One region of the Nitratireductor basaltis genome, then DNA from elsewhere that is predicted to be linked to it. Evidence: riboswitches for the same ligand, from Rfam matches in the RefSeq annotation. Region 1 holds a riboswitch; the other holds the start of a gene.
What was found. A riboswitch is a leader RNA that binds a small molecule or an ion and turns the genes downstream of it on or off. The one in region 1 is predicted to bind S-adenosylmethionine.
Positions count from the first base shown of each region.

Region 2: linked by a shared signal. The riboswitch ahead of EL18_RS10980 (O-succinylhomoserine sulfhydrylase) and the one ahead of metX (homoserine O-acetyltransferase MetX) in region 1 are both predicted to bind S-adenosylmethionine.

Region 1 is NZ_JMQM01000002.1:634,552-642,122, reverse strand. It holds gene EL18_RS15490 (NAD(P)H-dependent flavin oxidoreductase) at 1-661, shown strand, start outside; gene EL18_RS15485 (omptin family outer membrane protease) at 627-1,586, opposite strand; gene metW (methionine biosynthesis protein MetW) at 1,672-2,286, opposite strand; gene metX (homoserine O-acetyltransferase MetX) at 2,286-3,452, opposite strand; SAM riboswitch at 3,531-3,608, opposite strand; gene hisC (histidinol-phosphate transaminase) at 3,688-4,788, shown strand; gene EL18_RS15465 (prephenate/arogenate dehydrogenase family protein) at 4,793-5,728, shown strand; gene EL18_RS15460 (response regulator) at 5,725-6,090, opposite strand; gene hpt (hypoxanthine phosphoribosyltransferase) at 6,149-6,691, opposite strand; gene EL18_RS17405 (hypothetical protein) at 6,691-7,479, opposite strand; gene ftsE (cell division ATP-binding protein FtsE) at 7,509-7,571, shown strand, end outside.
Region 2 is NZ_JMQM01000001.1:2,263,603-2,271,173, reverse strand. It holds gene EL18_RS10990 (ion transporter) at 1-428, shown strand, start outside; gene EL18_RS10985 (2'-deoxycytidine 5'-triphosphate deaminase) at 425-1,516, opposite strand; SAM riboswitch at 1,599-1,676, shown strand; gene EL18_RS10980 (O-succinylhomoserine sulfhydrylase) at 1,725-2,915, shown strand; gene EL18_RS10975 (CDP-alcohol phosphatidyltransferase family protein) at 2,918-3,523, opposite strand; gene apaG (Co2+/Mg2+ efflux protein ApaG) at 3,654-4,046, shown strand; gene EL18_RS10965 (Hsp33 family molecular chaperone) at 4,089-5,075, opposite strand; gene argF (ornithine carbamoyltransferase) at 5,135-6,052, opposite strand; gene EL18_RS10955 (aspartate aminotransferase family protein) at 6,058-7,251, opposite strand.

The DNA of each region.
Region 1 (7,571 bases):
GGTCATTGCTTCCGCGACCACGGTGGCTGAAGCACGAGAGCTGGAAGCGCATGGCTGTGATGCCATTATCGCTCAAGGCGTGGAGGCTGGCGGTCATCGTGGCATTTTTCTGGAAAGCGATATCGCTTCCCAGCCGACCACTATGGCGCTTGTCCCTCAGATCGTTGACGCCGTTTCCGTGCCGATCATCGCTGCTGGAGGCATCGGTGATGCCCGTGCAGTGGCGGCGACCTTCGCCCTGGGCGCATCTGCGGTTCAACTGGGCACTGCCTTCCTCCGCTCGCCCGAAGCGCTGACCACCAAGATCCACCGCCGCGCTCTGGCCGAAGCGAAAGAAGATGAAACGGTACTGACCAACATCTTCACCGGCCGCCCGGCACGTGGCATCGCCAACAGGGCAATTGCCGAACTCGGTCCGCTTGCACCCGATGCTCCCGCATTTCCCCGTGCAACAGGTGCGCTCACGCCGCTGCGAAAGGCTGCGGAAGACCGGGATTCGGGCGATTTCTCGCCGCTATGGGCCGGTCAGGCGGTGGCCTTCGCAAGGGAAGCGCCGGCCGAGGAAATTGCAGGGAATCTGATGAAAGAAGCCGCGCAGCTGGCACGGCCCTCACTGTTGGGGCGCATCAGAAGCGCAAGCTCAGCCCGCCTGAAATCGTGAATGCTTCAAGTTCGGCACCAGCGCCATCGGCATCGCTGTCGGTGACCAGTCCGTCATCGATATTGCTGAGCACGACATCTCCGACATCGTGAAAATAGCGGTCGTATGACGCGGCCAGGAAGATGCTTGTCATCGGAGCCACCGCGTATTCGGCGCGTCCTGAGAGACTGACGAATGGCAGGGCGTTGAACTCGTCATCGAAGCGGGTGTTGGTCTGCCAGTGCCAGTCGTGGTCCTGTGCGTTGATCGTGACGCCGCCGCGGGCCTGCGCCGTCAGGGTAAGATCACTGATGCGGGTTTGCGCACGCGCGCCGATAAAGACACCGGGAAGCTTCTGCCGATAGGAGATGGCGCGCTGGCCTTCTGGCTCGGTGCCGGTTTCGTTCCGGTATCCGCCATTCTCGCTATAGACATAAGAGCCGCCATAGGACGCCCATTTCACATCCGTATATTTGAATCCGGCATGGAGGTTGATGCTTGAGGTGACCAGCGAGAAATTGCGGCCGAGCGCAATATCACCGGAGAAATAGTGCTCCAGATCTGTATTCGGATGCTCCGAGCGGTCCGACCAATCTTCGAAGGCAAAGCTGGGGGCGGTGTCCAACCAGTCATAGTCGACCATGTGGCTGTCGCCACTGAACCCGACGACTAGATTTGAGAGGATACCCCAATTGTTGCCAAGGTGGATCTCAGCCGCAGCAGTCACGACCGGAATGTCTGACTCCCAGAAGAGCTGACTGATCCGGTTGCCCGAATCGTCATAGACGAACTCTTCCGCACTCAGTGACGCATAACCCACGCCGCCAAGCAGGCGGATTCGCTCTGGTACGATCAGGTCCGGATTACCAACGGCCTCCAGGTCTGCTGCCTGCAGAGGCATGGTCGAAAGAACGGATGCAAAAACCGCCAAACACAACTTCTTCATGAAACCACCCCATAGAAACCCTGACCGTTCTTACAGAACCGCTCGTTAAAAAAAGCAACAGGAATTACAGCCGGTGATTGAAATTTCAGCGTTTCAGAAGAAACACGGCCTGCTGACCGAAGAAGTTCCAGAACCACCAGGGCATGGACAGACCGATCTTCTGGCCGGTCGCATCAAGTGCCGTGGCGCTTTCGACGGTTGCGCCGAGTTCGTCCGAAAGTTCCACGAAATCACGGATCGTACAGAAGTGGATGTTCGGCGTGTCATACCATGAATAGGGAAGATCCTTGGTAACCGGCATCCGCCCCTTCATGAGCAGTGACAGGCGCACGCGCCAATGCCCGAAATTCGGGAAGGAAACGATGGCGCGGTTGCCAATCCGCAAGAGCTCGTCCAGCACCTTCTTGGGATTGTGGGTGGCCTGCAGCGTCTGCGACAACACCACATAGTCGAAGCCCTTGTCGGGATAGAACCCCAGGTCACGGTCTGCATCACCCTGAATGACAGAAAGGCCACGAGCCACGCATTCATTGACACCGCGCTGGGAAAGCTCGACCCCGCGCCCGTCCACGCCTTTCTGTACTTCAAGCAGTTCGAGAAGCGATCCGTCGCCCGACCCGACATCAAGAACCTTCGACCTCGGTTCGATCAGATCCGCAATGACCTGCAAATCCACGCGCTGTGCATTGTTCACACTCATCAGATCAGCCCCGCATTGCGCGCCGCGGCCTTGAGAAAGCCGTCTATGGCAGCATGAAATTCCGGTTCGTCCAGAAGAAAGGCGTCATGGCCGCGATCGGTCTCGATTTCCACGAACGAGACGGAAGCGCCGGCAGCGTTGAGCGCATGAACCACCATGCGGCTCTCCTCGGTCGGAAACAGCCAGTCGCTGGTGAACGATACCACGCAAAAGCGGGTCTTCGTGCCCTTGAAGGCTCTCGACAGAAGCCCCCCATGCTCGCTCGCGAGATCGAAATAATCCATTGCCCGCGTCAGGTAGAGATAGGAATTGGCGTCGAAGCGATCGACGAAGGTGATGCCTTGGTGCCGCAGATAGCTTTCGATCTGGAAATCGGCGTCAAATCCGAAGGTCGGCTGGTCGCGATCCTGCAGATTGCGACCGAACTTGCGGTGCAGCGCCGGTTCGGAGAGATAAGTGATATGCGCGGCCATGCGCGCGACAGCGAGCCCCTTCCCCGGATGGCGCCCATCCTTCAGATAGGCACCGCCGCGCCAGTCCGGGTCGGCCATAACGGCCTGGCGCCCGACTTCGTGAAAGGCGATGTTCTGTGCCGTATGCCGCGCGCCGGTCGCGATGGGCACCGCCGTATTCACCCGTTCAGGATAGCTCGCCGCCCATTCCAGAACCTGCATTCCGCCCATGGAGCCGCCAACGACGGAAAACAACCGTTCTATGCCCAGATACTCGACCAGCATCGCCTGCGCACGCACCATGTCCTTGATGGTGATGACCGGCAGGCCGAGACCATAGGCCTGGCCCGTCTCTTCATTGGCGGAAGCCGGTCCGGTAGAACCAAGACAGCTTCCGATAACGTTGGAGCATATGACGAAGAAGCGATCCGTATCGATTACCTTGCCCGGTCCCACCAGCGCTTCCCACCAGCCAGGCTTGCCTGTGACTGGATGCTGGTTGGCAACGTGCTGGTCACCGGTCAGCGCATGACAGATCAGTATGGCATTGCTCTTGTCCGCATTCAGTTCGCCATAGGTCTGATAGGCGACCTGGAAGGGCGACAGCGTTACACCGGCAGCAAGCTGCAACGGCTTGTCCGACCCGAAACGCACCACCTTGCTTGAGGGGTTGTTCGCCTCGTCCCGCGCTTTAGCGACCCGCGACTTTGCCATTACACGCTCCTTCGACCATCCGTGCGCCACAGGCGCAGGCACAAAAAAACCGGCCCATGCCAATATCGCAAAGCCGGTCAGGAACGCTGCACGGCCTTTTAGCGACTTGTTTAACGTGGCTGCAAGCCGACCGGCCAAATCACCACGAGATGGGCCTGCTTTTAAGCTCCAAGCCCCTTTGCGTCAACGCTGGTGATGGGGTAAGTGAGGCGGCTTCAATCCGTGGGAACTTCCTATGAGCTCTTCCGACCGCCCCCAGCCGAAACCCGGCGTAATGGAAATTTCTGCCTATGTGCCCGGCCGCGAAACGGCCGAAGGCGTTGCAAAGGTACACAAGCTGTCGTCCAACGAGACCCCGCTTGGCCCTTCGCCCAAGGCCATAGAAGCCATGCAGGCGGTTACGAACCATCTGGAACTCTATCCCGACGGCGCAGCCAACGCGCTTCGTGATGCGATTGCGGAAATCCACGGGCTGAACCCTGCCAATATTCTCTGCTCGAACGGTTCCGACGAATTGCTCGGTCTGCTCGCTCATGTCTATCTGGGCGCAGGCGATGAGGCGATCTTCACCGAGCACGGCTTCCTCGTCTATCGCATCCAGACGCTGGCCAACGGCGCGACCCCGATTGTTGTCAAGGAAAAGGATGCGCGCGCCGATGTCGATGCCATCCTGGCCGCTGTCACCGAGCGCACGAAGATTGTCTTCCTCGCCAACCCCAACAATCCGACCGGCACCTATCTGCCGGTGGACGAGGTCCGTCGCCTGCAGACCGGCCTGCCGCCCCATGTTCTGCTGGTGATAGACGCAGCCTATGCCGAATATGTGCGCCGCAACGACTATGAGGCCGGTGTGGAGCTTGTCTCCTCCTGCCAGAACGTCGTCATGACGCGCACCTTCTCGAAGATCTACGGGCTCGCTGCCCTGCGCATTGGCTGGATGTATGGTCCTGCACATGTGGTGGACGCGATCAATCGCGTGCGTGGCCCATTCAACGTAAACGCAATGGCAATCGCGGCAGGTGCTGCGGCCATCCGCGACCGCGAATATCTGGCAAAGGCGGTGGCGTTCAACGACGAATGGCTGAACTGGCTGACGAAGGAATTCGAACAGATCGGACTTGAAGTCACCCCGAGCGTCGGCAACTTCCTGCTGATCCATTTCCCCGAAACCGACGGTAAGGGTGCTGCCGCGGCTGACGCATTTCTCGCCTCGCGGGGTTTCGTCCTGCGTCGCGTCACCGCCTATGGTTTCCCCAATGCCTTGCGCATGAGCGTGGGAACGGAAGAAGCCAATCGCGGCGTGGTCGCTGCCCTGAGGGAATTCATGAATGGCTGAGGCCATGACAGCACCGCTCTTCGAGAAAGTTGCACTGATCGGCATCGGCCTGATCGGGTCATCGCTCGCACGGGTCATTCGCCGCGAAAATCTGGCGAACGAGATTATCGTCTCGACCCGCAGCGCCGAGACGCTGAAACGCGCCGAAGCACTGGATCTGGGCGACGCCTATTTCCAGGATGCCGCCCAGGCGGTCGAAGGTGCCGATCTTGTGGTCGTCAGCGTCCCCGTCGGCGCGTCCGGGACCGTCGCCAAGGCCATTGCGGGATCGCTGAAGCCCGGGGCGATCGTGACAGATGTTGGCTCCACCAAAGGCTCCGTCATCTCCCAGATGCAGCCCGAACTGCCGGACCACGTTCACTTCATTCCCGGCCACCCGATTGCCGGTACCGAACATTCCGGCCCTGATGCGGGCTTCGCTGAACTGTTCGAAGGCCGCTGGTGCATTCTGACGCCACCGACCGGCGCCAGTCAGGAAGCGGTATCAAGCCTGACCCGTTTCTGGGAGCGCTGCGGCTCGACCGTGGAAGTGATGGACCCTGAGCATCACGACATGGTGCTCGCCATCGTTTCGCACCTGCCCCACATCATCGCCTACAACATCGTCGGCACTGCGGACGACCTGGAGGCGGTGACGAAATCCGAAGTCATCAAATATTCCGCCTCCGGTTTCCGCGACTTCACGCGTCTGGCGGCATCCGACCCCACCATGTGGCGCGATGTGTGCCTGCACAATCGCGACGCCATCCTGGAGATGCTGGCGCGGTTCTCGGAAGACCTGTCAGCACTGCAACGCGCCATCCGCTGGGGAGATGGGGACAAGCTCTTCGAGCTCTTCACCCGCACGCGCGCCGTCCGCCGCTCGATCATCGAGGCAGGTCAGGATATCGACGTACCGGATTTCGGCCGCCACGTCGTTGCACATCCGAAGAAGGACTAGGCGGCGAGTGCCTCGCCGACGCGGTCGCGGATCTCGGCCAGCGTGAAGGGCTTGTTGACGACGCCCTTGGCGGTGCCGTCGAGCTCCGCCGCGCGTTCGCGCTGATCGGCAAAGCCGGTCATCAGCAAAAGACGCAGGTCTGGGAAATCGCTCGCCGCTTCGCGCGCCATCTGGATGCCGTCCATTGCCGGCATGCGGATGTCGGAAAGCACGAGATCGAAGCTGCCTTCTGCAGCCTTGATCTTGTCGAGCCCGTCCATACCATCCTCGGCGGTCTCGACCGTATGGCCGGCAGCCGCAAGAGCACGGGCGGTGAAGGTTCTGACGGAAACGTCGTCTTCGACAATGAGAAGTCTAGCCATGGCGTCAATCTCGCCGCAAATCGTTACGGTTCACTGAACGCATTCGCACAGCAAAGGTTCAGTCTTCGCCCTTGATCACACCGACGAAGGGCAATTCACGGAATGCATGTGCGACATCCATCCCGTAACCGACGACGAAGTAGTCGGGACACTCGAACCCGACGAAGTCCGCGTCCAGCGTCGCCTTCCGCCGCGACCTCTTGTCGAGAAGAACGGCGATGTGCACCTTGTTTGCCCCACGCGAAAGCATGAGTTCGCGCGTGTATTTCAAGGTATTTCCTGATTCGAGGATATCGTCGATGAGCAGAATGTCGCGCCCGCGCACATCATTGTCGATATCGCGCAGGACCTTGATCTCACCGGCGGTTTTACCTGCACCATAGGAAGAGATCATGATGAACTCGACTTCAGGTGAGATGCCGACATCATTCATTGCGCGGATGAGATCGGCCGCGAAGATGAAGGAGCCTTTCAGCACCGAAATGACCAGGAGATCCTTGTAGTCTCGCTTCGCGATTTCCTTCGCCAGTTCCAGATTGCGGCGTGCGATGGTCGACGCCGAAAAAAGAACCTCGATTTCCTTGCCACGCACCTGATGCATCAGCGGGCGAACTCCTGAAAAGTGACTGAGACGGACTGTACCCCCTCTTTAGGGGCGGCCAACCGGCCGGAGAAGGCAATGCGTCCACCTGCGGCCAACTGGCTTTCATTTGTCCCCAGATAATGGTGCGTCTTGCGCCCATCGCCGGAAGCCAACGTGATCACAAGCCCGGGAACTGCGGCTACATCGTGGCCACTATTCTCTACCATCCCCTCAACCAGCACCACTTCCCGCTGCCCCTCGCCCGCGGGGAGAATGCGGCTGGAAATGCTCTCCAGGCGCAAGTCGCTGCGCTGCTGCTGCAACGCTCCGGCCACCAGCGACGGCAGTTGATGACCTCCCGCCATCCAGAAAGCGCAAAATGCAACGAGAGCGCCAGCCACCCAAAAGACAAGGCCAAAACCGGCTCTGCTTCCGGTGGAAAGGCTTTGAGCGCCGACCAGGCTTGAGAACCCGCTCGTTGCCGCCGTGCCGGAGACACTCGACTTTGTGCTCAGCCCTGCTACAGGGCCAAATGGGTGAACCACTGTTTCGAACTCGGCATCCACGATGTCGCCATGCGTCGAACATGCCGCAGCGGCTCCCGCTCCTGCGGAGCCGGATGCCATCATCCCTGATGAACTGAAACGCGCCATTGCACCCATTTTTGTGATGAGGGTCCTTTTTCTGTCAGCCTCAAGCATATAGACCCCAATGGTTAACATTTGCCCGAAGCAGGCAAATCTTAACGACGCATTAACCATGTTTATCTGAAGGTCGGATGAAGCCAGCCCGAAGGCCTTCTCCACTTCACACTCAAGCCCGCAGGTCGTGCCGCGTGATCCGCTTAGAAAATGTCGGTCTTAGATACGGAATGGGTCCGGAAGTGTTGCGCGACATC
Region 2 (7,571 bases), on a different contig from region 1:
GCCTCGTGGCGGCTCTGCCCGGCATGGGTTCAATCATGCTGCTTCTGTCGCTGGTCTATTATGTCTTTGCGGTAATGGCGACAAAGATGTTCGGGCCATCCTTCCCCGATTGGTTCGGTACTATCGGACGCTCCGGCTATTCGCTGTTCCAGATCATGACGCTGGAAAGCTGGTCCATGGGCATCGTGCGCCCGGTGATGGAGGTCTTCCCCTGGGCGTGGCTGTTCTTCATTCCCTTCATTGTCTGCACCACCTTCACGGTGCTCAATCTCTTCATCGGTATCATCGTGTCGGCGATGCAGGAGGAGCATGATGCGGCGGCCACGGCGGAGCGCTCGGCTCTGCAGCATGAGCAGGAGCTGATCCTGACCGAAATCAGGGCGCTTCGCGAAGAGGTGAAGGCGCTGCGCGTGGACGAGCGGAACTAGCTTGCGGTGAAGTGCTTGGAGAGCTTCAGCGCCTGACCCTGATAGTTCGACTTCAGGTCCGCGCCGTAAAGCGCGTCAGGCTTGGCCGCCATCTTTTCATATACGAGACGCCCGACAATCTGCCCGTGATCGAGGATGAAGGGCACCTCGTGGCTGCGCACTTCCAGGACCGCACGGCTGCCCGTTCCACCGGCAGCGGTATGTCCGAAGCCGGGATCGAAGAAACCGGCATAGTGCACACGGAATTCGCCCACCAGCGGGTCGAAGGGCGTCATCTCGGCCGCATAGGCCGGCGGTACATGCACCGCCTCGCGTGAGACGAGGATGTAGAACTCGTCCGGGTCGAGCACCAGTTCCGCCGCACCGTGATTGTAAAGCGGCTCCCAGAAATCCGAGACCTTGAACGCGCCTTTGCGGTCGACATCGACCAAGCCCGTATGGTGCTTGGCGCGGTAGCCGACGAGGCCGTTTTCGCCACCGGCGAGATCAATCGAAAGCGCAATGCCGCCATTGGAAATGTTCGGCTCATCGGAGGCCACAAGCGTCTGCGCTTCGTGAAGAACCGAAAGCGCGGTCTCGTCCAGCAGCGAATGGCCGCGGCGGAAGCGGATCTGTGAAAGACGGGAGCCTGCGCGCGCCAGGATCGGGAAGGTGCGCGGGCTGACCTCCAGGTAAAGCGGACCTTCATAGCCCGCCGCGATCTTGTCGAACTCGACGCCATTGTCCGTGAGAACGCGCGTGAAGATGTCGAGGCGCCCCGTGGAGCTTTTCGGATTGGCTGAAGCCGAAACATCCGCCGGAAGCGCCAGGCTCTCCATCAGCGGCACGATATAGACGCAGCCCGTTTCCAGAACCGCACCTTCTGCCAGAGAGAATTCGTGGAGTGTCAGCCGGTCGAGCTTTTCGGAAACGAGGGAGCCGGGACCGGGCAGAAAGCTTGCGCGCACCCGGTAAGCGGTTTCGCCAAGGCGCAGATCGAGGCTTGCCGGCTGGATCTGGTCGGGGTCGAGCGGACGGGCGGAAGCCAGTCGGCCGGCATCGAACAGGCCGGAAATCTCTCGGTCGGGCAGGATGCCGGTAACGCTCAAGCCAGGTCCCCTCGGGTCAATACTGACCGGAGACGTTTACCGAGACGGACAATTGACGCAAGACGCTGAGGCCTCTAAAGACACCTTATCCCGTGGTGATTTGGCCGGTCGGCTTGCAGCCACGTAAAAGAAGTCGCTAAAAGGCCGCGCCCGATGACTTTCAAACCGGCGTGCGCCTTCGCAGCCGGTTTTTGTATGGGCAGAAAAGATGACAAACGATTTCTCCAATGAATGGAAGCCGCAGACCGCACTGGTTCATGGCGGCACACAGCGCTCGCAATTCGGCGAGACGTCGGAAGCCCTCTATCTGACGCAAGGCTTCATCTATGAAAGCGCGGAAGCTGCCGAAGCGCGGTTCAAGGGCGAGGAGCCCGGCTTCATCTATTCGCGCTATGCCAACCCGACCGTCGACATGTTCGAGAAGCGCATGTGTGCGCTGGAAGGCGCGGAAGATGCGCGCTCCATGGCTTCCGGCATGGCAGCGGTCTCGGCTGCATTGCTGTGCTCGCTCAAGGCCGGCGATCATGTCGTCTCGGCGCGAGCCCTCTTCGGTTCCTGCCGGTGGGTGGTGGAAACGCTGATGCCGCGCTACGGCATTGAGATCACATTGGTGGATGGCAAGGACATGGAGGCCTGGGAAGATGCCGTTCGTCCCAACACCAAGCTCTTCTTTCTCGAGAGCCCCACAAATCCGACGCTCGAGGTCTGCGACATCGCGGCCATCGCCACGCTTGCCGACAGTATCGGTGCCCGGCTTGTCGTCGACAATGTCTTCGCCACGCCCCTGCAGCAGAAGCCGCTGGAACTGGGCGCGCATGTGGTTGTCTATTCCGCGACCAAGCATATTGACGGGCAGGGGCGCTGTCTGGGCGGCATCGTGCTGTCCGACAAGCAATGGATCGATGAGAACCTGCACGACTATTTCCGTCATACCGGCCCGAGCCTCTCGCCCTTCAACGCCTGGACGCTGCTGAAGGGGCTGGAGACACTGCCGCTGCGCGTGCGCCAGCAGACGGAAACCGCAGGCAAGGTTGCCGATTTCCTCGCCGAGCATGAGAAGGTTTCGCGCGTCGTCTATCCAGGCCGCAAGGACCACCCGCAGGCCGATATCATTGCGCGGCAGATGAAGGGTGGTTCTACACTTGTCTGCTTCGATCTGAAGGGCGGCAAGGACGCTGCATTCGCCTTCGAGAACGCGCTGTCCATCATCGCCATTTCGAACAATCTGGGCGATGCCAAAAGCCTCGTGACGCATCCCGCGACCACGACGCACAAGAACCTGTCGCCCGAAGCTCAGGCAGAAGCCGGTATCGGTGCCGGCACGCTACGCCTGTCCATGGGGCTGGAAGACAGCGACGACTTGGTCCGCGACATCGCCCAGGCGCTCGACGCCGCCTGACTTCAGCGCAGGTCGCGCATGGCGAGGGCGATGCGCGATATGGTCGTGTAGATGGTCATCGCCGCGAAGATATAGGCAATCACCGCAAACCATTGCGGCATGAAGCAGGCGAGGCTGAAGGCGATCAGCGTTTCGCCTGCTTCTGCCAGCCCTGTGGTGAAGAAGAAGCTTTTCTCGCCACGCGCCTCACCACTCATCTTGCGCTTTTCCGCCATGATGGAAAAGGCAAGGAAGCTCGCGCCATTGGCATAGAAGGCAAAGAGCAGCACCGCACCCGGCACGGCATTGGCTGCCGGGTCGTGCAGGATGAAGGCGAGCGGTATGGCACCGTAGAAGACAAAATCCAGCACGATATCCAGATAGCCGCCGAGATCCGTCTTCCCGTTGATGCGCGCCACCGCTCCATCCAGCCCATCACCCAATCGGCTGAGGAGAATGAGAAGAAAAGCTGTGATAAAATAGCCGGAGATGATTGCCGCGGCCGCTGCCAGACCTGTGCCAAAGGCAATCCATGTAATGACATTGGCAGAGACACGAGCGCGCGCCAGCAGGGAAGCCGTAGCCTGCAGCAATGGGTCCAGCCCGCGTCTGGCGATGCCATCGATCATCTGTAGCGCCTGAACATATGGAACATTGTCGATCTATAACCGATTGGCTCAGCTGTGAGGGTCACAAAGGCGTCAGCATATGTGATGTGGTGGACATGCCCGCCTTGAGCCGGTCAGAAGAGTGCGTTGGATGTACAAAGCGATCACGCGGGGGATAGAGGTGCGGGTGCGCCCCTTTTTTCTGCCCGACCAGTCCGATCCGGAGGATAGCCGGTTCGTATGGGCCTACCATATCTGTATCATCAATCACGGTGAGACAACGGTACAGCTTCTTGCTCGCTACTGGCACATCACGGACGGGCTTGGCCGCGTGCAGGAAGTCGAAGGCGAGGGCGTGGTGGGGGAGAAGCCTGTCCTCAAGGCCGGTGACTCCTACGAATACACCTCCGGATGCCCCTTGAGCGTGGATTCAGGTATCATGCTCGGGCGTTATACGATGCGCGAGGAAGGCGGCGACTTTTTCGATGTCGACATACCCGCCTTCTCGCTTGATATCCCGGGCAGGGAAGCGCAGCTGAACTAGGAAGCCACCCGTCTCCCGGACCGAAGCGAGATTGTGCCCGCCTTATCCCTCGAACTCTTCCGGGTTGAAGCTGTAGGATTTGGAGCAGAACTCGCAATTCACGTGGATCTCGCCATTCTCAGTGCTCTGCTCGATCTCCTCGGCCGTGAAGCCGTCGAGGATGCCGCGTATCTTGTCGCGTGAGCAGGAGCAGTCATCGATCACGTCAGTGCCTTCATAGGCCCGTACGCCCTGTTCGTGGAACAGGCGGAAAAGCAGACGCTCGACACCGACGCTGGGATCGACAAGTTCGCCCGGTTCGATCGTGCCGGCAAGAGCCAGCGCTTCCTGCCATGCATTGTCTTCGGGCTGTCCGTCGCCGGTATTTTCCTCGTCTCCGTCACCGCCGGAGATGTCGCTCATGCGGCTACGCTCCGGTGACGTGGGCGTGAACTGAAGGAGAAGGCCGCCCGCGCGCCAGTGCTGCTGCCCGCCTTCACCCGGCATGACAATACGGGCAACACCCATCTTCACCTCGGTCGGGATCTGCTCCGACTGGCGGAAATAGGTGCGTGCCACCGATTCAAGGTCGGAGCCATCAAGCTGCACGATGCCCTGATAGCGCTGCATATGCGCGCCCTGATCGACGGTAAGCGCCAATATGCCCACGCCCAGAAGCTGCTCTGGCGTGGTCTCGCCTTTCGCTTCGGCTTCCCTCAGTCGCTCTTCGTCGTAACGGGCATAGGCGCGTACGGAGCCCGGTGTGGTAAAGTCGGCGACAAGCATGTCCACCGGACCGTCGGTGCGGGTCTGAACGATGAACTTGCCTGAGAATTTGAGCGAGCTGCCAAGCAGAACCGTCAGCACGATGACTTCGGCAAGAAGCCTTCCGACAGGTTCGGGATATTCGTGGCGCGACAATATCTGGTCGAGCATCGGCCCGACCTGCACGGCGCGGCCGCGCACATCCAGCGTCTCCACGTCGAATGGCACCACATGGTCGTCTCCGGCAAATCCGAATTGCCCGAGCTTGAGGTCGTTCTGGTTCACGGTCGCAAGCCTTTTGTCTTCAACTCAATGCACGAGACGATGTGGCTTGTGCTTGCGGCTCATCCAGCCTGCAGGCACCACGCCAAAACCGCCTTCTGCGCATGCAGACGGTTCTCCGCCTCGTCGAACACCACCGAATGCGGGCCGTCAATGACCGCATCAGTCACTTCCTCGCCGCGATGTGCGGGCAGGCAGTGCATGAAGAGCGCATCATCGGCCGCCTTGGCCATGAGCGCCTCGTTCACCTGATAGGGCATGAAGACATTATGTCCGCGGGCACGATGTTCCTGGTTCATGGACACCCATGTATCCGTCACCACGCAATCCGCTCCGCTGACCGCATCCTCGGCAGATTGCATCAGTTCGACACGACCGCCACTTGCACGCGCCCAATCTATATAGCGATTGTCAGGCTCGCTTCCAGATGGGGTTGCGATATTGAGCCGGAAGCCAAAGCGGGCCGAAGCCTCCACAAGCGAGTGAAGCACATTGTTGCCGTCGCCGGTCCACGCAAAAAGGCGGTCCTTCACATCCCCGCGATGCTCTTCATAGGTCAGCACATCCGCCATGATCTGGCAGGGATGGGTGTCGTCGGTGAGACCGTTGATGACCGGCACGGTTGCGTTCTCGGCAAGTTCAAGAAGACGATCATGTTCCGTGGTGCGGATCATGATGGCATCGACATAGCGCGAGAGAACCTTGGCCGTATCCGCGATGGTTTCGGAGCGTCCAAGCTGCATCTCGGTGCCCGTCAGCATCAGCGTTTCGCCACCCAGTTGGCGCATGCCCACATCGAACGAGACGCGGGTGCGCGTGGATGGCTTGTCGAAAATCATCGCCAGAACCTTGCCGCTAAGCGGTTTGTCGGCATTGCCCGCCTTCAGCGCATCCTTGCGCGTGCGGGCATCGTCGATAATGCCCCGCAGATCATCAGCGGAAACGGCGGACAGATCGAGGAAGTGCCGCGGATTTGTCATGGCCGTTAGTCTCCCTGGCTGGAATTTTCGGAGATTGTCTTGAAGGCATTGTCCATGCGCGCGATTGCCTCGTCGATTTCCTCTTCGGAAACCGTCAGCGGCGGCAGAAGGCGTACGACATTGTCGCCAGCGGGAACCGCGAGCAGCTTTTCGTCACGCAGAGCGCCCATGACCTGCAGATTGACCGGCTTGCACTTGAAGCCAAGCATCAGCCCGTTGCCGCGCACCTCCTCGACGACCTGCGGATAGGTGTCGGCAAGTGCCGCAAGCTTCTGCTTCAGAAGCAGGCCTTTGCGCGCAACCTTGTCCATGAAGCCGTCTTCCAGAACGATGTCGAGCACCGCATTTCCGACTGCCATGGCCAACGGATTGCCGCCGAATGTCGTGCCGTGGACGCCAGGTATCATGCCGCTCGCGGCTTCTTCCGTGGCAAGACAGACACCCATGGGGAAGCCCCCGCCGATGCCCTTGGCGACTGCAACCACGTCAGGGGTGATACCCGACCATTCATGGGCGAAGAAGCGGCCCGTGCGGCCTATGCCGGACTGCACTTCATCGAGCAGCAGCAGGATGCCGTGCTTGTCGCACAGTTCGCGCAGCGCGCGCAGCGTCTCGTTGGGCATGACACGGATGCCGCCTTCGCCCTGAACGGGTTCCACCAGGATCGCGGCAGTCTCCGGCGTGATGGCCGCTTCGGTTGCCTTCAGATCACCGAAGGCAACCTGGTCGAAGCCTTCCACCTTGGGCCCGAAGCCCTCGAAATACTTCTTCTGGCCGCCGGCAGCGATGGTCGCGAGTGTGCGGCCGTGGAACGCGCCTTCAAAGGTGATGATGCGGAAGCGGTTCTCGTCACCCTTGGCGTAGTGATAGCGCCTCGCGGTCTTGATGGCACATTCCAGTGCCTCGGCACCGGAATTGGTGAAAAAGGCCTTGTCCGCAAAGCTGGCATCGCAAAGGCGTCTGCCCAGGCGATCCTGGCCGGGGATCTCGTAGAGATTGGAAATATGCCACAGACGGCCGGCCTGGCCGACGAGCGCGGCCACCATATGTGGATGCGCATGGCCCAGCGAGTTTACCGCAATGCCGGCAGCGAAATCGAGATAGCGCGTGCCGTCTTCCTGGATCAGCCATGAGCCATCACCGCGCTCGAACGAGAGCGGGATTCTGGCATAGGTATTGTAGAGCGCGGACTCGCTCATGCATGTGCTCCGGAATTGCCCCTGACCGGTTGGCCTGCACCGCCCGGCCTGATGAAACCAAAAAGCCGCCCTCAAGGGCGGCGCATGGCTTTATATCCGTTTTTTGGCAGGCGAAGTCAACGCGAGTGGCCAGAGGGTCATTGAGACAGCAACGGAAAATTAACCGTGACAAAAATGACTCACTGATTCGGCAAGTTGGGGAAAAGATTCGCAAGGCCTCTGCCGACTCTTGTCACGGAGTCAACCGGTACGGTAGTTTGCAGGAGTAACGACTACATATCGTGCGGCGGACCACCTTTCCTGTATAGATCTGGTGTCCT